DNA from 3 places in the Halomonas sp. OfavH-34-E genome. Region 2 is predicted to be linked to each of the others. Evidence: predicted binding sites of a transcription regulator. Region 2 holds the regulator's gene; each other region holds the start of a gene.
What was found. Region 2 encodes FNR, which switches genes on or off when oxygen is low (the NO sensors DNR and NnrR bind a similar motif). Its sites were predicted from a motif close to TTGATNTANATCAA; they were not measured.

Region 1 (3,271 bases), on a different contig from region 2:
CTGGTACTCCAGGGAATGACAGCCCATGCAGTAGTTGACGTAGAGCTTCATCCCGTTCTGCAACGAGGCCTGATTCTCCAGATCCGGCGACATGCTGCGCAGGTGCACCCCCTCGCCGCCCGCGGCGAAGGAGCAAAGCGGGACCAGCGCGAAGAGCAGTGCGAACAGTTGCTTTTTCATTAGCCAGTCACCCTTTCAGGAACGGGTTTGGTCTTCTCCAGCCGCGTATAGATGGGCATCAACACGAAGAAGGCGAAGTAGATCACGGTGCAGATCTGGGCCAGCAGTGTCCTGGCGCCGGTCGGCGGCAGCACCCCGAGCACCCCAAGGATGACAAAGCTGATCGCGAACAGCACCAGCATCACCTTGGAGATCCAGCCCTTGTAGCGCATGGAGCGCACCGGAGAGCGGTCGAGCCAGGGCAGCACGAACAGCACCGCAATGGCTGCCCCCATGAAGATAACCCCGAGGAACTTGGCGTCCAGCCCAAACAGCGAGAAGGTGATGGCGCGCAGGATCGCGTAGAAGGGCGTGAAGTACCACACCGGGGCGATATGATCCGGCGTCTTCAGCGGGTTGGCCGGTTCGAAGTTGGGCTTCTCGAGGAAGTAGCCGCCGCCTTCCGGGAAGTAGAAGATCACCGCACAGAACACGAACAGGAACACCGCCACTCCGACGATATCCTTCACCGTGTAGTAGGGATGGAAGGGAATGCCGTCCAGCGGCTTGCCGGTCTCGTCCTTCTTGGCCTTGATATCGATGCCATCGGGATTGTTGGACCCCACCTCGTGCAAGGCAATGATGTGCAACACCACCAGCGCCAGGATCACGATAGGCAGCGCCACCACGTGCAGGGCAAAGAAGCGGTTCAGCGTGATCCCGGAGATCAGATAGTCACCGCGCACCCACTGGGCCAGGTCGGGACCGATACTCGGGATAGCGGAGAACAGCGAGATGATGACCTGGGCACCCCAGTAGGACATCTGTCCCCAGGGCAGCAGATAGCCCATGAAGGCTTCGGCCATCAGCGCCAGGTAGATCGCCATGCCGAAGATCCACACCAGCTCACGCGGCGCCTTGTAGGAGCCATAGAGCAGGCCGCGGAACATGTGCAGGTAGACCACCAGGAAGAACGCCGAGGCGCCGGTGGAGTGCATGTAGCGGATCAGCCAGCCGTACTCGACATCACGCATGATGTACTCGACGGAGGCGAAGGCACCCTCCGCGCTGGGGTTGAAGCTCATGGTCAGCCAGACACCGGTGAGGATCTGATTGACCAGCACCAGCAGCGCCAGGGAGCCGAAGAAGTACCAGAAGTTGAAGTTCTTGGGCGCGTAGTACTCGGACAGATGCTCCTGCCACATCTGGGTGGCGGGGAAGCGATCATCGACCCAGCGCATGAAACCGCGTTCGGCCTTGGCCTTGTTGGGATTCGCCATTATGCGCCCTCCCCGTCTTCGCCGACCACGATGACCGACTCGTTGACAAAGTAGTAGGGTGGAACTTCCAGGTTCACCGGAGCGGGCACATTGCGAAACACCCTGCCCGCCAGGTCGAAGCGCGAACCATGGCACGGGCAGAAGAAGCCACCGGGCCAGTCATCGACACCGACGCCTTCGGCGTTGGGCTCCGGCTTGAACAGCGGTGAACAGCCCAGATGCGTACAAATGCCGACCAGCACACCGATCTCGGGCCGAATGGAGCGCAGCGAACCGCCGGCATAGTCCGGCTGCATCGGCTTGGCGGAATCCGGGTCTGCCAGCACCTCGTCGGTCAACGCCTCGGTACGTTCGATCATCTCCGGCGTGCGATTGATGACCCATACAGGACGGCCCCGCCACTCGACGGTCATTCGCTGCCCGGGTTCGAGCTTCGAAATATCCGCCTGAACGGGCGCACCCGCCGCCCGAGCCCTGGCACTAGGCTGCCAGGAAGCCACAAAGGGTACCGCTACCCCGACGGCGCCGACTGCTCCAACTACGGAGGTCGCCCCTACGAGGAAACGGCGTCGCCCTTTGTTCACGCCGTTGTCTGCCATGATCTGGTTTCTCCCATCAGACTTTATCCGTTGTTGTTTTCACGGCCCCTTGAATGTCCGTGACCACGGATACAAGTGGATTGTATGTTAGGAAATCCCCCCCACCGGCACAAGAAGCCGGCTGACCCAGACCCCCTGCGCAAGCCCCAGACAATTGACGTGGAACAACTTTATACCACTGTGCCTGTTCGCCTTGAGGGACAGGGCGGCTCAAAAGGCATAGACGATGACAGATTAACGAGGGAAACAAGCGCCGCCAGGCGACCCGATGATCCCCACCACCAGAGCACTACAGCACACAATTTTTCGAACCCCGGACACGACAACGCCCGGGCCAATGGCCCGGGCGTTGTTGATCGGCAAGCGTGGGTGATTAACGCTTGGAGAACTGCGGGCGACGACGCGCCTTGCGCAGACCGACCTTCTTACGCTCGACTTCACGTGCGTCACGAGTGACGTAGCCGGCAGCACGCAGCGGCTGACGGAAGTCCTCGTTGTACTGCATCAGGGCACGGGTGATGCCGTGACGAATGGCGCCGGCCTGGGCGCTGCCGCCGCCACCCTTGACGGTGACATAGACGTCGAACTGGCCGAGGGTCTCGGTCAGTTCCAGCGGCTGGCGAACCACCATGCGGCCAGTCACGCGACCGAAGTATTCGTTCAGGTCACGGCTGTTGACGGTGATCTTGCCGGTGCCCGGCTTGAGGAAGACGCGCGCGGTTGAGGTCTTGCGGCGCCCGGTACCGTAATACTGCTGTGTCATGGCGAAGATCCCCTCAGATGTTCAGTTCTTGCGGCTGCTGGGCAGCGTGCGGATGTTCGGAACCGGCGTAGACCTTGAGCTTGGCGTGCATGGCACGGCCCAGCGGACCCTTCGGCAGCATGCCCTTGACGGCACCTTCGATGACACGCTCGGGAGCGTGGTCGATCAGCTGGCTGAAGGTCATGGAACGCAGGCCACCCGGGTAACCGGTGTGACGATGGTACATCTTGTCGCTGGCCTTGTTGCCGGTGACCTTAACCTTCTCGGCATTGATCACGACGATGTAGTCGCCGGTATCAACGTGAGGAGTGTATTCCGGCTTGTGCTTGCCACGCAGGCGGCGAGCAATTTCGGTAGCCAGACGACCGAGCGTCTTGTCCGCGGCATCGACGACATACCAGTCGCGCTGGACGGACTGCGGCTTAGCACTGAACGTCTTCATGGATGAAATCACCAATTCGATGTGTTGG
Region 2 (3,271 bases):
CCCAGGCCTGGTTCAAGCTCGACGATCAGCCCCGTGACGACGCCGCCGAGACCCTCGCCGCCCTCGCCCATCGGGGGCTTGCCATCGAGATCCTGTCGGGCGACCGCGCAGTCAACGTCGGCCAGCTGGCCCGCACGCTGGGCGTCGATCAGTGGCGTGGCGAGGCCACCCCCGAGGACAAGCTCGGGCACTTGAAGGCGCGACAGGCACAGGGTGAAAAGGTGGCCATGGTCGGTGATGGCATCAATGACGTGCCGGTACTGGCCGGCGCCGACCTTGCCATCGCCATGGCCGGGGCCAGCGACCTCACCCGCACCCGCGCCGATCTGGTATTGCTGGGCGAACCGCTCACGGGTATCGTCGAAGCCATCGAGGTGGCCGGTCAGACCCGTCGCATCATTCGCCAGAATCTGTCCTGGTCGGTGCTCTACAATGTCGTGGCGCTGCCCGCAGCGGCGCTGGGCTTCGTGCCCCCATGGCTTGCCGCCATCGGCATGTCACTCAGCTCGTTGCTGGTCATCGGCAATGCCCTGCGTCTGCGACGTGGACGCACCAGGCGGACCGCGACGCCTTCACCCGTCACCGCAAGCCCCGGCCCATGAGCATCCTTTACCTGTTGATACCCTTGTCGTTGATCCTGCTGGGCCTGGCGGTCTGGGCCTTCTTCTGGGCGGTGCGCAACGACCAGTTCGAGGACCTCGAAGGCCCCGCCTATCGCATCCTGTTCGAGGATGAGGACGACACTCGCGGTGCCGATGACGGCGCTTCCTCTTCCGAAACGCCTGCGCAGACATCCGAGCGTGATCCATCGTCCAGAGGGCCTGAGTGAACCCTACCGGCCTGGAACTGCCCCCCATGATGGCGGCCTTCGTGTTTGGCCTGCTCGGCGGTGCACACTGTATTGGCATGTGCGGCGGTATCATGAGCGCCCTGACCTTTGCCATCCCCCCCAGCATGCGTCAACCTTGGCGGGTGAGCACACTTGTGCTCGGCTACAATGTAGGTCGTATCACTAGCTACTGTGTGGCGGGCGCTCTGGTTGCCACCCTGGGTTCGGTGATCGGCCTTTCGCCGACCCTGCGTGGCCTGATGCAGATCGTCGCCAGCCTGATGTTGATCCTGATGGCGCTTTACATTGCCGATCTATGGAAAGGCCTGCGTCACGTCGAGGCACTGGGACGTCACCTCTGGAGGTACCTGGAACCCGCAGGCAGACGCCTGTTGCCGGTGGTGCGTCTGCCCCAGGCGGTGGCGCTGGGCGCCATCTGGGGCTGGCTGCCCTGTGGCCTGGTGTACTCGATGCTGGCCTGGAGCCTGGCACGGGCCGAGCCCCTCGAGGGCGCACTGCTGATGGCGAGCTTCGGTCTTGGCACGCTTCCGGCGCTGGTGGTGACGGGCCTCGCCGCCAGACAAATGCAGGCCCTGCTGGCGCATCGGGCAACACGCCTTGTCGCCGCTGGCATGATCATCGCCTTTGCCGTCTGGCAACTTTGGACTGGGCTGCATCAATGACGCATCCTACCTCTAAGTTATTAATCCTAAAGAGGTAGACGCCACTTTTAGCTGATCTGAGGGTGTAGAATAGTGCCATCAACGTGCTGTACGGGCGACGTCTGTTCTCCCCATGGCCCAGTCAATATCGATCCCAGATCCACAGGAGCTGCGAATGAGTCCTACGGCCCAAGATCGGCGGCGTCCCATGCTGCATGAGACTCGCTGTGAGTCCTGCAGCCTGAGTTCCTTGTGCCTTCCGCTGTCGCTGGAGACCGCCGACCTCGAGCGCTTCGATTCCATCATCCGTCGTCACCCGCCGATCAAGAAAGGCACACGATTGGTCGAGCAGGGAGATCGCTTCACCAGCGTCTTCGCGGTCCGATCGGGGAGTCTCAAGCAGATCACCACCGAAGGCAGCGGCGAAGCTCAGTTGACCAACTTCTTCCTGCCCAGTGAACTGGTTGGCCTGGATGGCATCGACGACGGCCGCTATCCCGGCAGCGTGGTGGCGCTGGAGACCACCACGGTGTGCGAGATTCCCTTCGACCGCCTCGATGCGCTGACCCAGACCCTACCGGAGCTGCGTGCCCAGCTGTTTCGCACCCTGAGCAAGGAGCTGCGAGAAGACCGCCGGATGATGCAGCTGCTGTCACGCAAGACCGCCGATCAGCGCCTGGCCTGCTTCTTCCTCGGCCTGTCGGACCGCTTCCGCCGCCGCGGCTATTCACCGTTCAGCTTCCGCCTGTCCATGTCCCGCGCCGACATCGGCAATCACCTGGGGCTGGCGGTGGAAACGGTCAGCCGTATCCTCGGGCGTTTCCAGCAGCAGGATCTGGTGGCGGTATCGGGACGTGAGGTCAATATCCTCGACCTGACCGCGCTGTCGACCCTGGCCGACACCGAAGTTACCTGAGCGGGCCTGGCAGCAGTGTGCCGGGCTTGGCCGGCAGGGCCCGGTATCCAGGATCTGGAAAGCAAAGCGTAATAGATGGCGTGTGACAAGAAAGAGGCCGCATCCGGAGATGCGGCCTCTTTCGCTGTCATGGCATCATGCACATTCGCTGCTGGCGAGATCAGCCGGCATCCACCACGTCGATGCGCCGGGCCTGGCGTTCGGCCTGTACGGCCTCCAGCCCCTCGAAGTCGAACAGTTGCCGATCCGCCAGCTGCGACGGCGCCACATTGGTCACCGCCTTGAACATGCTCTCGAGGCGCCCGGGATGCTTGACCTCCCACTCGGCCAGCATCTCCTTGACCACCTGGCGCTGCAGGTTGGGCTGGGAACCACACAGGTTGCACGGGATGATCGGGAACTCCATCGCCTCGCTGTAGGCCTGGATATCGGCCTCGCGGCAGTACGCCAGCGGACGGATGACGATGTTCTTGCCGTCGTCGGAGAGCAGCTTGGGCGGCATCGCCTTGAGGCTGCCACCGAAGAACATGTTCAGAAACAGCGTCTCGAGAATGTCCTCGCGGTGGTGGCCCAGAGCGATCTTGGTCGCCCCGATCTCCTCGGCGAAACCATAGAGCGAGCCGCGCCGCAGGCGTGAGCAGAGCGCGCAGGTGGTCTTGCCCTCCGGCGTCTTCTCCTTCACCACCGAATAGGTGTCGCGCTCGAGGATGTGGTAGTCCACGCCGATGCTGTCCAGATAGTTCGGCAGCACATGCTCCGGAAAGCCCGGCTGCTTCTGATCCAGATTCACCGCCACCAGCGAGAAGTTGACCGGCGCGTTGCGCTGAAGGCTGCGCAGGATCTCGAGCATGGTGTAGCTGTCCT
Region 3 (3,271 bases), on a different contig from region 2:
CAATAGCCATTGCACAGCTCGGCGTCCACCAGCGCCAGCGGCGAGGGCGCCGAGTAGCGTCCTTGGCGGGCCAGGTCGAAGTCCGCCACCACCTCATCCATCCCCTCTGAACGCGGACTTAGCCGGGCCGTGGTGACGCCCATTGTGGCCATCTCGGCAAGCTCGTGGCGCAGGTCCTGACAGGCCCCGGACAGGGTCTGGATACCGTTCAGGGTGAACAGTCGACGGCTGTCGTCCTGGGTGGTCAGCGACAGCCCTTCCGGATAGTCCTGGCAGACGAACTGGCAGCGATCCTTGGGGTGCTGATGGTGACGCGCGGTAAAGCAGCGCGACGACCAGGCCAGCGGCAGGTGGCCGTAGGCCAGCACCTCGCAGTCCAGCGCCAGCCCCGCCTCGCGGGCGTCAGACAGCAGCCGGGCCAGGTCGGCGCCGGGCAACTCCACCGGGGCGACGAAGCGGAACATGCCGGCGCGCTTGAGGATCTCCAGGGTCGGCACATTGTAGAGGTTGAGCGCCGGGCCGCCGACGAAGGGCAGGCCCGCCTCGGACAGCCGGTGCACCGCGCTCATGTCGTTGGCCTCGACCAGGAAGTCGCCGTTGTCGCACAGCCTGGTCAGGTCGCGCAGGTCGGCGTTGGACTCGATCAGGGTCTGCGAGCCGAGGATCACCTGCTTGCCGGCGGCGGCGAGCTGGTGGCCGATCTCCAGCCAGTCGGCGAGCTTCATGTCGCGCCGCCGGGAGCACACGGTTTCGCCCAGGGTGACGCTGGTCAGCGGCCAGTGGCAGGCCTGTTCATAAAAGGCGAAGTAGCGCTCGCGGGTCCAGTAGAAGGACACCGGGCCAAGGCTCAATTCCAGTGAAGCAGCGGTCATCTCGCCTCCTGTCATTTCCAGTCGCGCTCGTAGGCGCCGAGAGTATGGGTGGAGCCTTCGGCCAGCGGCGCCAGGGCGGCGCTCCAGTCGGCCTGGGGGCGATAGTCGTCGCCGGCCCGGTCCAGATGGTCCAGCGCCTGGCGCCACACGCGGGTGACGCTGGCCACATAGGCCGGACTGCGCTGACGACCCTCGATCTTGATCGCCTTGATGCCCAGCGCCGCCAGCTGGGGCAGCAGGTCCAGGGTGCTGAGGCTGGTCGGCGCCTCGATGGCGTGGCCGACGTCGCCCTCGACGTTGAAGCGTCCCTTGCACAGGGTCGGGTAGCCGGCCTGTTCGTCGGCGCGGTAGCGATCGATCAAGACGCCGTTCAGGCGCGATTCGCGTCCGCTGGCGGTCTCTTCCCAGCGCACGTGGGCCGCCGGCGAGCACACGCCGTGGGTGTTGGGTGATTCGCCGGTCAGGTAGGACGACAGATAGCAGCGGCCCTCGGCCATGATGCACAGGCTGCCGAAGGCGAACACCTCGAGCTCCACCGGGCTGTGGCGGGCCAGGTCGCGCACCTGGTGGATCGACAGCACCCTGGGCAGCACCGCGCGACGGATGCCGAACTCGCGGTGGTAGAAGGCCAGCGCCTCATGGCTGGTGGCGGAGCCCTGCACCGACAGGTGGCGGGGGGTGTCCGGGTGGCGCTCGGCGGCGTAGGCCAAAAGGCCCGGGTCGGCCAGGATCAGGGCGTCGACCTGAAGCGAAGCCGCCTGGTCCACCGCCGCGCGCCACTGGGCCAGGCTCGACTGCTGCGGGTAGGTATTGATCGCGCAGAACACCCGGCAGCCCCGGGCGTGGGCGTAGTCGATACCCTCGCGGGCGCGCTTGTCGGTGAAGTTCAGCCCGGCGAACTGGCGGGCGTTGGTGGCATTCTGAAAGCCGAAGTAGACCGCGTTGGCGCCCTCGTCCACGGCGCGCTTCAAAGCGGGCAGGCTACCCGCGGGACAGACCAGTTCCATGTCGATCTCCGAGCGAAGAGAGGCGCCATGCTAGCCCCGCCCGGACACCGCCGGCTTGATGCGTATCAGTGTCCGCCAATGAAGTGGGGGATGGAGCGAAGGGATGACGCGCTGCACCGGGGCCGGGTGTGGACAACCTGGCGATGGTGGGAATCCGACTTGCGGGTCAGGCGTGCAGATAAAGGTGGCGATGAGCTTGTGAGTCGTTCTGTGGATAACCCTGTGTGGCACCTTGTGAAAAGCGGTGGGCAGGCGGTGCAGGGGCTGTGGGCAGCGGTGTATAAGTCGCCTGTCAGTGGTGGATCAGCGGCTCGCTCGCTGTGGTAAACGAAAACGGGCCCCGCAGGGCCCGTGGCATTCTTGCCGGAGCCTACTGACCGCCGGAGGGGAAGTGGAACTCCGCCTGGGTGGTCTCGAAGGGCGAGGGCCAGCGCTGTGACACCGCCTTGCGACGGGTGTAGAAGCGCACCGCGTCAGGGCCGTAGGCGTGCAGGTCGCCGAACAGCGAACGCTTCCAGCCGCCGAAGCTGTGGCTGGCCACCGGCACCGGCAGCGGCACGTTGATACCCACCATGCCGACCTCGATGGCGTCGGTGAAGCGGCGCGCCGCCTCGCCGTCACGGGTGAACAGGCAGGTACCGTTGCCGTACTCGTGGGCGTTGGTCAGGGCGATGGCCTCATCGAGGCTGTCGACACGCACCACGCACAGCACCGGGCCGAAGATCTCCTCGCGGTAGATGGTCATCTCCGGGGTGACCCGGTCGAACAGGCAGCCGCCGACGAAGAAGCCGTTCTCGTGGCCCGGGACCACCAGCTCGCGGCCGTCGGCCACCAGGGTGGCCCCTTCCTGCACGCCCTTCTCGATATAGCCGAGCACCTTGTCGCGATGCTGGGCGGTGACCAGGGCGCCCATGTCCAGGCCCTTGTCGGTGCCGGGGCCGATCTTCAGCGCGGCGATCTTGGGGCCCATGGCCTCGATCAGACGGTCGGCGGTGTCATCGCCGACGCATACCGCCACCGAGATCGCCATGCAGCGCTCGCCGGCGCTGCCGTAGGCGGCCCCCATCAGGGTGTTGGCGGCGTTGTCGATATCGGCGTCGGCCAGCACCACGGCGTGGTTCTTGGCGCCACCGAGGGCCTGCACCCGCTTGCCGCTCTCGGCGCCACGTCGGTAGATGGTTTCGGCGATGGGGGTCGAGCCGACGAAGGACACGGCCTTGATCTCGGGGGCGTCGAGCAGCGCCTCGACGGTCTCGCGGCCGCCCTGGACCACGTTCATGATGCCCTGGGGCAGGCCGGCTTCCTCGAGCAGGCGGGCGACCGCCAGGGCGGCGGACGGGTCCTTCTCGGAGGGCTTGAGCACGAAGGCGTTGCCGCAGGCGATGGCCATCG

Region 1: a site for FNR is predicted at 2,193-2,206, ahead of petA (ubiquinol-cytochrome c reductase iron-sulfur subunit). Genes of this name have one in related genera too.
Region 3: a site for FNR is predicted at 1,935-1,948, ahead of NH448_RS05530 (peptidase U32 family protein). Genes of this name have one in related genera too.

The regions. Positions count from the first base shown of each region.
Region 1 is NZ_JAMXRY010000001.1:68,953-72,223, forward strand. It holds gene NH448_RS00315 (cytochrome c1) at 1-180, opposite strand, end outside; gene NH448_RS00320 (cytochrome bc complex cytochrome b subunit) at 180-1,439, opposite strand; gene petA (ubiquinol-cytochrome c reductase iron-sulfur subunit) at 1,439-2,038, opposite strand; gene rpsI (30S ribosomal protein S9) at 2,412-2,801, opposite strand; gene rplM (50S ribosomal protein L13) at 2,815-3,243, opposite strand.
Region 2 is NZ_JAMXRY010000045.1:28,080-31,350, forward strand. It holds gene NH448_RS17595 (heavy metal translocating P-type ATPase) at 1-602, shown strand, start outside; gene ccoS (cbb3-type cytochrome oxidase assembly protein CcoS) at 599-829, shown strand; gene NH448_RS17605 (sulfite exporter TauE/SafE family protein) at 826-1,512, shown strand; gene fnr (fumarate/nitrate reduction transcriptional regulator Fnr) at 1,667-2,407, shown strand; gene ttcA (tRNA 2-thiocytidine(32) synthetase TtcA) at 2,568-3,271, opposite strand, start outside.
Region 3 is NZ_JAMXRY010000008.1:44,906-48,176, reverse strand. It holds gene NH448_RS05535 (U32 family peptidase) at 1-872, opposite strand, end outside; gene NH448_RS05530 (peptidase U32 family protein) at 884-1,879, opposite strand; gene NH448_RS05525 (CoA-acylating methylmalonate-semialdehyde dehydrogenase) at 2,250-3,271, opposite strand, start outside.